3 regions of the Marinobacter sp. LV10R520-4 genome follow, and region 1 is predicted to be linked to each of the others. Evidence: predicted binding sites of a transcription regulator. Region 1 holds the regulator's gene; each other region holds the start of a gene.

Region 1 (3,278 bases):
AACTCGCGGAATTCGGTCGGTGCCATATCCCGCCGCCGAAGGCGCTGCCACTGCTGGTGCAGATCTTGGGCTTCGTCTTGAAAATGACGGGCGACCGGCATGCTTTCTTCTACCAGATCCATGGTGCGATTCGCCGCCTGACCCGTCATTTTCACCACGTATTCCAGACGATCGGAGGCGTCGGTCATTTTTGACAGAGCTTCTTGCTGTTCGGGGTTGCGCGGATCAATCTGAAAATTACGCATGGCTTCATGCAGGCTGCGGGTTAGCCGCCCTACTTCGTGGTACAAGCCCTGATCTCGCACTTCTGCAAGCTCGCTGATCATCGCCATAGCGCGGGAATAATCGCCCGCGCGCACGCTCTCAACCAGCTGTTCAGACTGTTGCTTTAATTTTTCCGTCAGCTCTGGTTCCAGGGCATGGCGCTCGCCTGTTGAATTGCTCATGGTTTGTATCCACTCTCCGGTTACTGAATTCGCTCAAAGATTTTTTCGATTTTTTCTTTGAGAACGGCGGCAGTGAACGGCTTTATAATGTAGCCGTTCACACCGGCCTGCGCTGCAGCGACAATCTGGTCGCGCTTGGCTTCGGCCGTCACCATCAGGATCGGCAGGGTTTTCAGCTGATCGTCGGCGCGAACAATCTTGAGCAGGTCAAAACCGGACATGCCGGGCATGTTCCAGTCGGTCACCAGGAAGTCGTACTTGCCGGTTTTCAGCATCGGCATTGCCGTATTGCCATCGTCGGCTTCGTCGGTGTTGGTGAAGCCCAAGTCACGCAGCAGGTTTTTGATAATGCGCCGCATCGTGGAAAAGTCGTCCACAATGAGAATTTTCATATTTTTGTCCAAGAGGACCTCCAATCGGTGGAATCTAGTCGAATCTCGTTGCATCACTGCCTGCAACTCGCGGGTTGCAGGCGCTAGAATTATGTAGGGTCCGTTTTCCAGTCGGCTAACCGGCTACGTAAGCGCAAGGCAGCCTGGCTGTGAATCTGGCTGACCCGGCTTTCGCTGACGTCCAGCACAGCACCGATTTCCCTCAGGTTCAACTCTTCCTGGTAATACAGGCTCAGCACCAGTTTTTCACGTTCTGGCAGGGTTTCAATGGCCGCCGCCAAACTGTTACGAAACGCCGACTCTGACACCCCGTGCAGCGGATTATCATCCGTCTCTGAATGTTCTATCGGCAGCTCGCCGGATTCATTGAGCTCATCCAGACTAAAAAGCCGGCCGCTGTTGGAATCAGCCAGGGAACTGTGATATTCCGAAAGCGTCATATCCAGCTCGGCAGCCACTTCGGCATCCTGGGCTTCGCGGCCCTCGCGGTCCTCTACAGCCTTGATAGCTTTGGAAATGCGCCGGGAATTTCTATGCACCGAACGCGGCACCCAGTCGCCTTTGCGGATTTCGTCCACCATGGCACCACGGATTCGAATACCTGCGTAGGTTTCAAAGGTCGCACCTTTGCCCGTGGCGTAGCGCTGCGACGCCTCAAGCAAGCCAATCATGCCAGCCTGCATCAGATCTTCCAGCTGAACGCTGGCGGGCAATCGCGCCAGCAGGTGGAGGGCAATTTTCTTGACCAGGGACGCGTGCTCTTCAATCAGCCGGGACGCGCCTGAAACACCCGACCGTTTGTAGACTCCGAGATCTTTCGCCAATGTCATAAATCCGCTTTTTGTACGGGATGTGTTTTAAACTTCGACCAGCCGCTCTATAAAGAATTCGAGATGGCCCCGCGGCGATGATGGCAGCGGCCAACTGTCCACTTTTTCAGCCAAAGCCCTAATAGCCAACGAGGCCTTTGCTTGCGGGTAAGCTTCCAACACCGCTTTCTGGCGCCGCACCGCTTTTTTAACGGCCTCGTCGAAAGGCACTATACCTACATATTGTAACGCCACATCCAGGAAACGTTCTGTAACCCGGGTCAGTTTTTCATACAAAAGCCGGCCTTCTTGTTCGGTGTTTACCTGATTGGCCAGAATCCGGAAGCGGTTGGTGCGGTAATCGCGGTTCATCAGCTTTATTAAGGCGTAGGCGTCGGTAATCGACGTAGGCTCGTCGCACACCACCAACAGCAGCTCCTGGGATGCCCGCAAAAAGCTGACCACCGATTCGGAGATGCCTGCGGCCGTATCCACAATCAGTACGTCGATCTGGTCGGCAATGTCACTGAAGGCGTGAATCAGCCCGGCGTGCTCCATGGCACTGAGCTGGGTCATGCGCTGGGTACCTGATGAGGCTGGCACAATCTTGATGCCGCCGGGGCCATCTACCAACACGTCACGCAAATCGCAGTCGCCATTGAGTACGTCTTGCAGATTGCGTTTGACTTTCAAGCCTAGCAGCACATCGATATTGGCAAGCCCCAGGTCGGCGTCTAACAGCACCACTCGACGGCCCTTTTGTGCCAGAGCAATGCTCAGGTTGACCGACACATTACTTTTGCCAACGCCACCTTTACCGCCAGTGACCGCAATTACCTGAACCGGATGTGCTTTACTCATATTGATGATGGCCTCTTGCCATGTTTGACCGGGAACGGACGTTGCCGCTGCCCACTGTTCTGTACCGCCCGCTTGCTTTGCTGCTTTTACAATCGGCGTGTTCAAGACCCGCTGGCAACGGCTTCCTCCTGCCGCAAACCCTTCATACGTTCTACACCGAGTTGCACCAGAGCAAGCGCTTTCGCCGGGTGCAAGTCTTGGGGTATTTTCTGGCCGTCGGTGTACCAAGCCACCGGCAGACTGGTTTCCATAACAAATCCCAGCACTTCGCCCAGAGTCAAAGCCTCATCGATCTTGGTAATCACACAACCGGCAAGGTTTGCCATCTTATAGCAATGCCATACGGATTTCATAATCCGCGGCTGGCTGGTGGCAGACACCACCAAATGTGTACGGATTTTGTGATGACTGCGGACCAGCTCGGCTAATTGCTCCTGATAGCCCCGATCGGTGCTGGTCAGCCCGGCGGTATCAATCAACACCAGGCGACGGTCAGACAACTCATCCAGAATTTCATCCAGCGGGTGGCTTTCATCAACCACCCGTACCGGAACGCTAAGAATACGGCCAAACACAAACAATTGTTCGTGCGCCGCAACCCGATAACGATCGGTGGTAATCAACGCTAGGGAGTCGGCGCCGTGGCGCAGCACGTAGCGAGCCGCAAGTTTGCCGATGGTAGTGGTTTTACCCGCTCCGGTAGGTCCCACAAGGGCAAATACGCCGCCTTCATCCAGCCATTCCTGGCGCGAGGTACGCACGCCGTTAAC
Region 2 (3,278 bases), 320 kb from region 1:
CGCTGCCAGCAGAAACTGGGCGTTGGTATCGAAGCTCAAGTTAATATAGGGCGTTTCAAACCACACCGCGGACCCTGGCACATACCAGGCACCCCAGAGCACGGCTGCCCACATAGCCCACATAAAGCCCCAGCGTATGCTGCTGGAGGTGAAGCGCGACCGAGCCTGGCTCAGGCTTGGTTGATTCATACAGTCTCCTTTGCTGGCTGCGCTTGCTTCACCTTGAGGAAGGCTTCAAGAGAATCGTCCATCGCATCCATCCAGGGCGTATGGTGCACCGGTGCCAGGGTGCCCGTCAGCGTGGAGCGGTAGCTCTTGTTGCGGTACCCAAGAATGTCCGCTTCCTTATCGTGTTCCCACTGTTTGAAAATAGCGGCAACGGCGGTTACATCGAACGCCGGGTAGTCGGTAGGTTCAAGCAGATTCTGTATATAGGCTGCCTGAAAATCGATCTCGTCGACGGGGTCAACGAGCTTCAGCTCGCGGGCGACCCATTCACGGCTATCGGCCGCCATGGCGTCGTCTGCCGGCAGTGTGATGCGGCCGAGCATGACATCACGGGCATACCAGGCCTGGGCGTCGAACATGTTGAAGGTGTAGTACTGATCCTGCATGCCCAGGAATATCAGCTTGGGATTGGCCAGGGAAACAATGCCCTTGTACAAACCTTCCGGGTACATCCGGTTGTGGGTGGTCAGCGTCAGTTCGTTGGGCAGGAACGGGAAGTGATGCTGATACCCGGTACACAGGATGATCGCATCGACTTTTTTGCTGGTGCCATCCTTGAAGTGGGCTGTCTTGCCGATCACTTCGGTGAGCAAGGGCACTTCGGTGAAGGACTCCGGCCACTCGAAGCCCATGGGCTGTGTGCGATAGCTGAAGGTGACCGACCTTGCGCCGTACTTGTGGCACTGCGTGCCTATGTCTTCTGCGGAATAGCTGCTGCCGATCAGCAAAAGATCCTTACCTTTGAACTCGCATGCGTCGCGGAAATCGTGGGCATGCAGCACACGGCCGGGAAACTGCTCCAGACCTTCAAAATAGGGCACATTGGGGGTCGAAAAGTGCCCGGTAGCCACGATGACATGGTCGAACTCTTCGGTGTTCAGTTTGTCCTGTTTCAGGTCCCGTACTGTCACCGCGAACTTGCCGGTGGCTTCGTTGTGGTCAACCCAGTGCACCGCGGTGTTAAAGCGGATGTACTGTCGGACATTGCTCTTGGCTACACGGCCCATAATGTAGTCGCGCAGCACGGCGCGGGGTGGGTAAGACGGGATAGGGCGCCCAAAATGTTCCTCGAAGCTGTAATCCGCGAACTCCAGACATTCCTTGGGTCCGTTTGACCATAAATAGCGGTACATGCTGCTGTGAACCGGCTCGCCATAGGCGTCCAGGCCCGTACGCCAGGTGTAGTTCCAAAGACCGCCCCAGTCATTCTGTTTTTCGTAGCATACGATTTCGGGGATATCTGCACCGGCGTCGCGGGCTGCTTCAAAAGCACGTAATTGGGCCAAGCCGCTTGGGCCTGCACCTAAAATGGCAATTTTAAAACTCATAATGATTCCTGTTTAAGGCGTTGTATCGAGCACCGGGCAAGAGCGGCCAGGGCGACAACTGGAAGCGAAAAAGGGCTCAGCTTTGACCGGCAACGATCAAGCCATGAGGTTTCGCAGTGAGACACACCAAATTCGGACTGACCGATGGCGGAATAGGATATCAACGGCAACTGTCGGAAGAGACAGGGCGTCAAGAGTGGGAAGACCACAGATCTGTATGCGAGATATCGAGAAAACGCTGGAGGGAAGCGCTCGGATGGCTAAAGCATATTGAAAATGCTTCGTAGCTCGCACGTCAGGGCTGCACCTTAGCACATCTGGGGCTGCGACGTTTTTGCTGGGTGCCAGTTCACGCTCGAGAAGCTAAAGTTACTCCTTACAATGCCGATACGTCACTAACAGAAATAGAAATTTTGTATTGACTCAAATCAAACACCTCGATTATATGTCTTACCTTTATACGTAAATGCCCGACAACACCAATGGAGACTACATCGTGAAGTTCAATTTGTCCTGGCGTCAGAAGTTCCAGATGCTCATCATCGCAACACTGACTGGTATGACTATTATTGCCGGGGCCATTCTCTGGGGATTAGAGACCGTTTCATCTTCCTATGAGTCCGTCTATCAGATATCACGCTACGAAACCAGTGCGAGTAATCTTGCCAGTAAATGGAACGCTGTTGAAAAACAGCTCAACACGCTCTCCGGGGATGACCAGAGTGAGTTGCTGGCAGATCTTGATGAGCTCACATCAGACGCCAAGGCACTGCAACGCCAAGCAAATCAGCTGAACGATCCAGGCAGTATCCGCTTTGCAGAATCCATTCATACGGAAGCCGAACGTTATGTGACGCTGCGTCGGGAATGGCTGCAGCAGATGAATGTGCTCGGTTTGTCTGACGCCACCGGGATTCGCCAGGAACTCGCTGTTGTAATGACAGAACTGAAGTCATTGTCATTCAGCCTGATTGATGAGGCTGTTAGTGAAGTCGAGAGCACATCAGGTAAGTACATTAATACTCGTGATCCCGCACTGTCGGAAGCTTCAAACCGAGCCGTTGAGGTGCTGGAAAATTTAGTTGAAGAGTACGAGTGGGAAAAAACCGTGATTGGTGAAAACACGAACCTGTACCGTGCCGTATTTGATCGGGCTGATGCGGTTCTGCAGCAAATTGCCATCATTTCCAACAACGCAGAGCAAGCTGGCGACACCCTTCAACAGCAAGTTATAACGCAAAATGAGGCTCTGCAATCCGGTCTTATTGCGCGCACCCTGCTAAGCGCTGAAAACGCCAAAATGTCGGCCAAAATGGTCAGCATTGGTTCTATTTTACTGTTTGCACCTTTGTTGGTTCTGGTTCTATTCCTTACCTCTCGGGCGCTGGTTAGCCAGCTCAACCGAGTGGTTGAGCTGTTGTCACGGGTGTCAGAGGGCGACTTAACCAAGAAGCTGTCACTCGGCAATAACCCAAACGACGAATTCAACACTCTGGGCAGAGCAACGAATCAGATGATCGACAAAATCGGCGTGCTGATGAAAGAGTCCATCGCAGGCACGCGGGATCTGATCGAGGTTCATCACGAGCTTGAAAAAACCATGGTTCGACTGACGCAGAACAACGAAATAGTTGAATCCCAAACCATCTTGGCGGCCACTGCCAGTCAGCAAATATCCGTCACCCTGAACGATGTTGCCGAACGCGCATCGCAGGTGGGTGT
Region 3 (3,278 bases), 290 kb from region 1:
GCCAACGTACGCCTGCCAAATCGCAAAACAAACGCCGGCGGTGGCAAAAAGGAACGGCAGAAGCTGGTCATTCCCTGGTTCGCCGCTCTGTTCCTGGCGGCGGCTGCGGTTAACTCTGTGATTGCCATGCCCGCCATGGCCACCAATGTCATTCGCCATGTTGACCTGTTCCTGCTATCCATGGCGATGACTGCTCTGGGCCTGAGCACACAGGTGTCTGCGATACGCCGTGCCGGGCTGCGCCCGCTGATACTGGCGGGCTGTCTGTTTGCTTTCCTGACCGTTGGCGGCTATATCCTCAACCGCTTGCTGATCGGTTAAGTCATTCCTGACCTAGGCTAAATAGCCCCTGGCGTCAGCTTGAACTGATCAATTGTCTGGCGCAGGTTTTCGGCCATTACCAGCAATTCAGCCGCTATTTGCGCGGTTTGCTGAGCTTCTAGTGTGGTTTGCTCGGCAGACCGGCTGATTTCAATCACGTTCTGATTGATGGCATCAGACACGTTGCTTTGCTCGTTAGCCGCGCTTTCCATCTCTTGGTTCAGGCTGGTAATTTCACGGGTAGCCTGGGCAATAATTTTCAGCTCGGCCTGTACCTTCAAAATGGCATCTACCTGCTGGCTGGCCCGGTCTGACGCACCGCGCATAGTCGACAAGCAATCCGTAACCTCTTCTTTCAGGCCGTCAATCGTGTCGCGAATATCAGCCGTAGACACCTGGGTCCGCGACGCAAGAGCCCGCACTTCATCGGCAACCACAGAAAATCCGCGGCCGGCTTCGCCAGCTCGCGCTGCCTCAATGGCCGCGTTCAATGCCAGCAGATTGGTTTGATCAGCAATATTGGAAATGGTCTCCAGCATCGTCGTCATTTTCGCGGTGCGCTGGTTCAAAGCTTCAATACGCTGGGCACCGTTTTGCACCTCGGCATTTAATGCCTCAATGCCGCCAACCGCACTTTGTGCAAGCTCCTCGCCCAGCCCGGCTGCTTCGGCCGTAGCCGCCGATTTTTGCGTGGTGGTGATGGCGCTTTCCCGCACCTGCAGCGCTGATGCCGCCATTTCCGTGGTCGCACTGGCCACTTGGTCGGTGTTGTCGCGCTGGCTCAACACCTCCCGTTCGCTGGCGCCGGCCTTGCTGGCAATATCACGCGCGGCTTGTTCAACATGCTCGGCACTCAGCATAACCTGGTTCATGCTGTCTCGCATTTTACTGATCATGCGGTTGAACGCGCGGGACACTGAGCCAATTTCGTCGTTGCGCACCACATCCAGCTCAAGGGTCAGATCCGAGTTACTGGATATCTCATCCATGCGGTCCCGCAAGCGGCGCAAGCGCGAAAACACCAAGTGCCCCAACACCCATGCGGTAATCGCAAATACCCCCAAAAAGAGGCTTGCCTGAATGCCCGCGCTGGTTAGCAATTGCGCCTGCAACCGTGCATCGGTTTCAGCCAGGGAATATTCGATACGGATAGCTCCCAGCACATCACCTTCCTGAGCCTGGTGGCACCCCAGGCAATTCACACCCTGATAATCTGCCATCGCAACCACCGGCTCAATCAGTGTGTAGACCCGGCCGTTTTCGTTGCTGGAATAATGCTCAATACGCTCACCGGCCAGCGCTTTCTCGTCAAGCGGGCCACGCATTTGTTCTGTGCTGTTACCGCTGCCATAAATCCGGTTCAGGTGATCGCTGCGCACCACTCGCACGTTCAGCACGTCTTCCGGCGCCATCGTCTTCTCACGCAGAATTTCACGATTATTGATGGTGCCCGTCACCATCATGGTGTTGAGCGCATCAAAGTAAGATTTCGCCAAGCCGTCTACATATTTATGGCTGAATTCCTCCACGTGTTCACGCTGGGACTGTGCGCTAAAAAATACGGTGAACGCGAGCACCAGTGAAAACGCCGTCGCGAGTGCCAAAAGAAGCATAAAGCGAATGGAATAGTGTTTTTTCATAGTTAACCTGGCTTGTAGATGGCTTTGACGACAACGGGCATTCAAGCCGCAAAGACGCGGGGGCGCGAATCAGGAACTTCAACCGGCGCTGCTTGTTATAGGGTGACGGCCAAAAGACGGCGAACTTTACCGCAAAACCCCTTGGAGTTCATTGGATCCAAGTCAATTTGACGTGCGATCACGTCAAACGCGAGCTGGCCCGCTACTTGCTTAAATGATTACAGTGGCTACAAACCTCGTACGCCAAACTCGACACTGCTGCTGGAGGGCACCGTCATGTCACTACTGTCTACCCTGCTTCGTGCCGGCAGCGAATTACACACGGCGCTGGAAAAACGTCCACCTGCTCCGCCAGTTGGCAATGGCAGCCGTGCTCAGGGCAAAGCAGAGCTGCATGCGCAGCCCGGGGCAGACAGGTTCACCCCTTCCGGAAGCAAAGAAGACGACTCGACACGCAAGGTAAGCAAGCTCGCGATTACCGATTACAAAAAAAGCGTCGGGCAGGATCTTGCCTTTATCAGAGAAACACTGCGGCACAAAATTGCCGAGTACAACATGCCCCCGGCAACGGCGATTCACATCAAAAATGACGGGCAGGGAAACATCGCGGTCGAAGGCAAAGGCCAGAACCCGGCGTTTGCACGCATTGCTGGGGACCTGAACGTAAACACCGCGTTTCAGGATGCGTTCCGGCGCATGAGTGTGAACGAACCCACGCTGCACTTTATGGACAACGCTCTGAAGCTGGGACAGGCCTACGGCGTGAACAACTCGTTACTGAACACACTGGTCAGCGAGAACCAGCAGTTCAACGGCCTGCAAGACCTGGTGCACCGCTACGACTCGCTGCGCCGCAACGCCGGAGCCGTGTCAGCGGCCCCGGTCAACACCGCCCGCGATTACGCCTTAAGCTTCAACGCTCGGGCCTGATGTGGAATAAACTTACTCAAACGGCGACGGGTCGCCCTTGCCTACCCGTGTCACTTCCGGGCTGCCACTGGTGAAGTTGACCACCGTGGTGGCTTCCATGCCGCAGAAGCCACCGTCAATAATCAAATCCAGCTCGTGCTCCAGCGCATCGCGGATGTCTTCCGGATCAGTCATCGGCTCAGTTTCGCCGGGCAGTATCAACGTGCTGCTCATGATGGGTTCGCCCAACTCCCCCAAAAGTGCATGCACGATCGCGTTGTCAGGAACACGTACGCCAATGGTACGGCGCTTGGGGTGCAACAAACGCCGCGGCACCTCGCTGGTGGCGTCCAGAATGAAGGTGTAAGCACCGGGCGTGTAGGTTTTCAGCAGGCGGTAGGTGGAGTT

Evidence for each region. The regulator FliA, encoded in region 1, starts transcription of late flagellar genes. The targets are predictions, from matches to a motif close to CTAAAGTTTNNNNNNNNNNNGCCGNTAA.
Region 2: ATG98_RS11855 (methyl-accepting chemotaxis protein) is a predicted target of FliA. The motif match lies at 1,920-1,947, and genes of this name have one in related genera.
Region 3: ATG98_RS14940 (methyl-accepting chemotaxis protein) is a predicted target of FliA. The motif match lies at 2,064-2,091, and genes of this name have one in related genera.

What each region holds. Positions count from the first base shown of each region.
Region 1 covers NZ_PDJM01000001.1:2,779,903-2,783,180, reverse strand. The annotation lists gene ATG98_RS13620 (protein phosphatase CheZ) at 1-446, opposite strand, end outside; gene cheY (chemotaxis response regulator CheY) at 467-850, opposite strand; gene ATG98_RS13610 (RNA polymerase sigma factor FliA) at 928-1,668, opposite strand; gene ATG98_RS13605 (MinD/ParA family protein) at 1,696-2,508, opposite strand; gene flhF (flagellar biosynthesis protein FlhF) at 2,610-3,278, opposite strand, start outside.
Region 2 covers NZ_PDJM01000001.1:2,462,498-2,465,775, forward strand. The annotation lists gene ATG98_RS11845 (DMT family transporter) at 1-189, opposite strand, end outside; gene ATG98_RS11850 (NAD(P)-binding domain-containing protein) at 186-1,556, opposite strand; gene ATG98_RS11855 (methyl-accepting chemotaxis protein) at 2,053-3,278, shown strand, end outside.
Region 3 covers NZ_PDJM01000001.1:3,068,120-3,071,397, reverse strand. The annotation lists gene ATG98_RS14945 (YeiH family protein) at 1-321, shown strand, start outside; gene ATG98_RS14940 (methyl-accepting chemotaxis protein) at 339-1,961, opposite strand; gene ATG98_RS14935 (hypothetical protein) at 2,238-2,891, shown strand; gene ATG98_RS14930 (L-threonylcarbamoyladenylate synthase) at 2,904-3,278, opposite strand, start outside.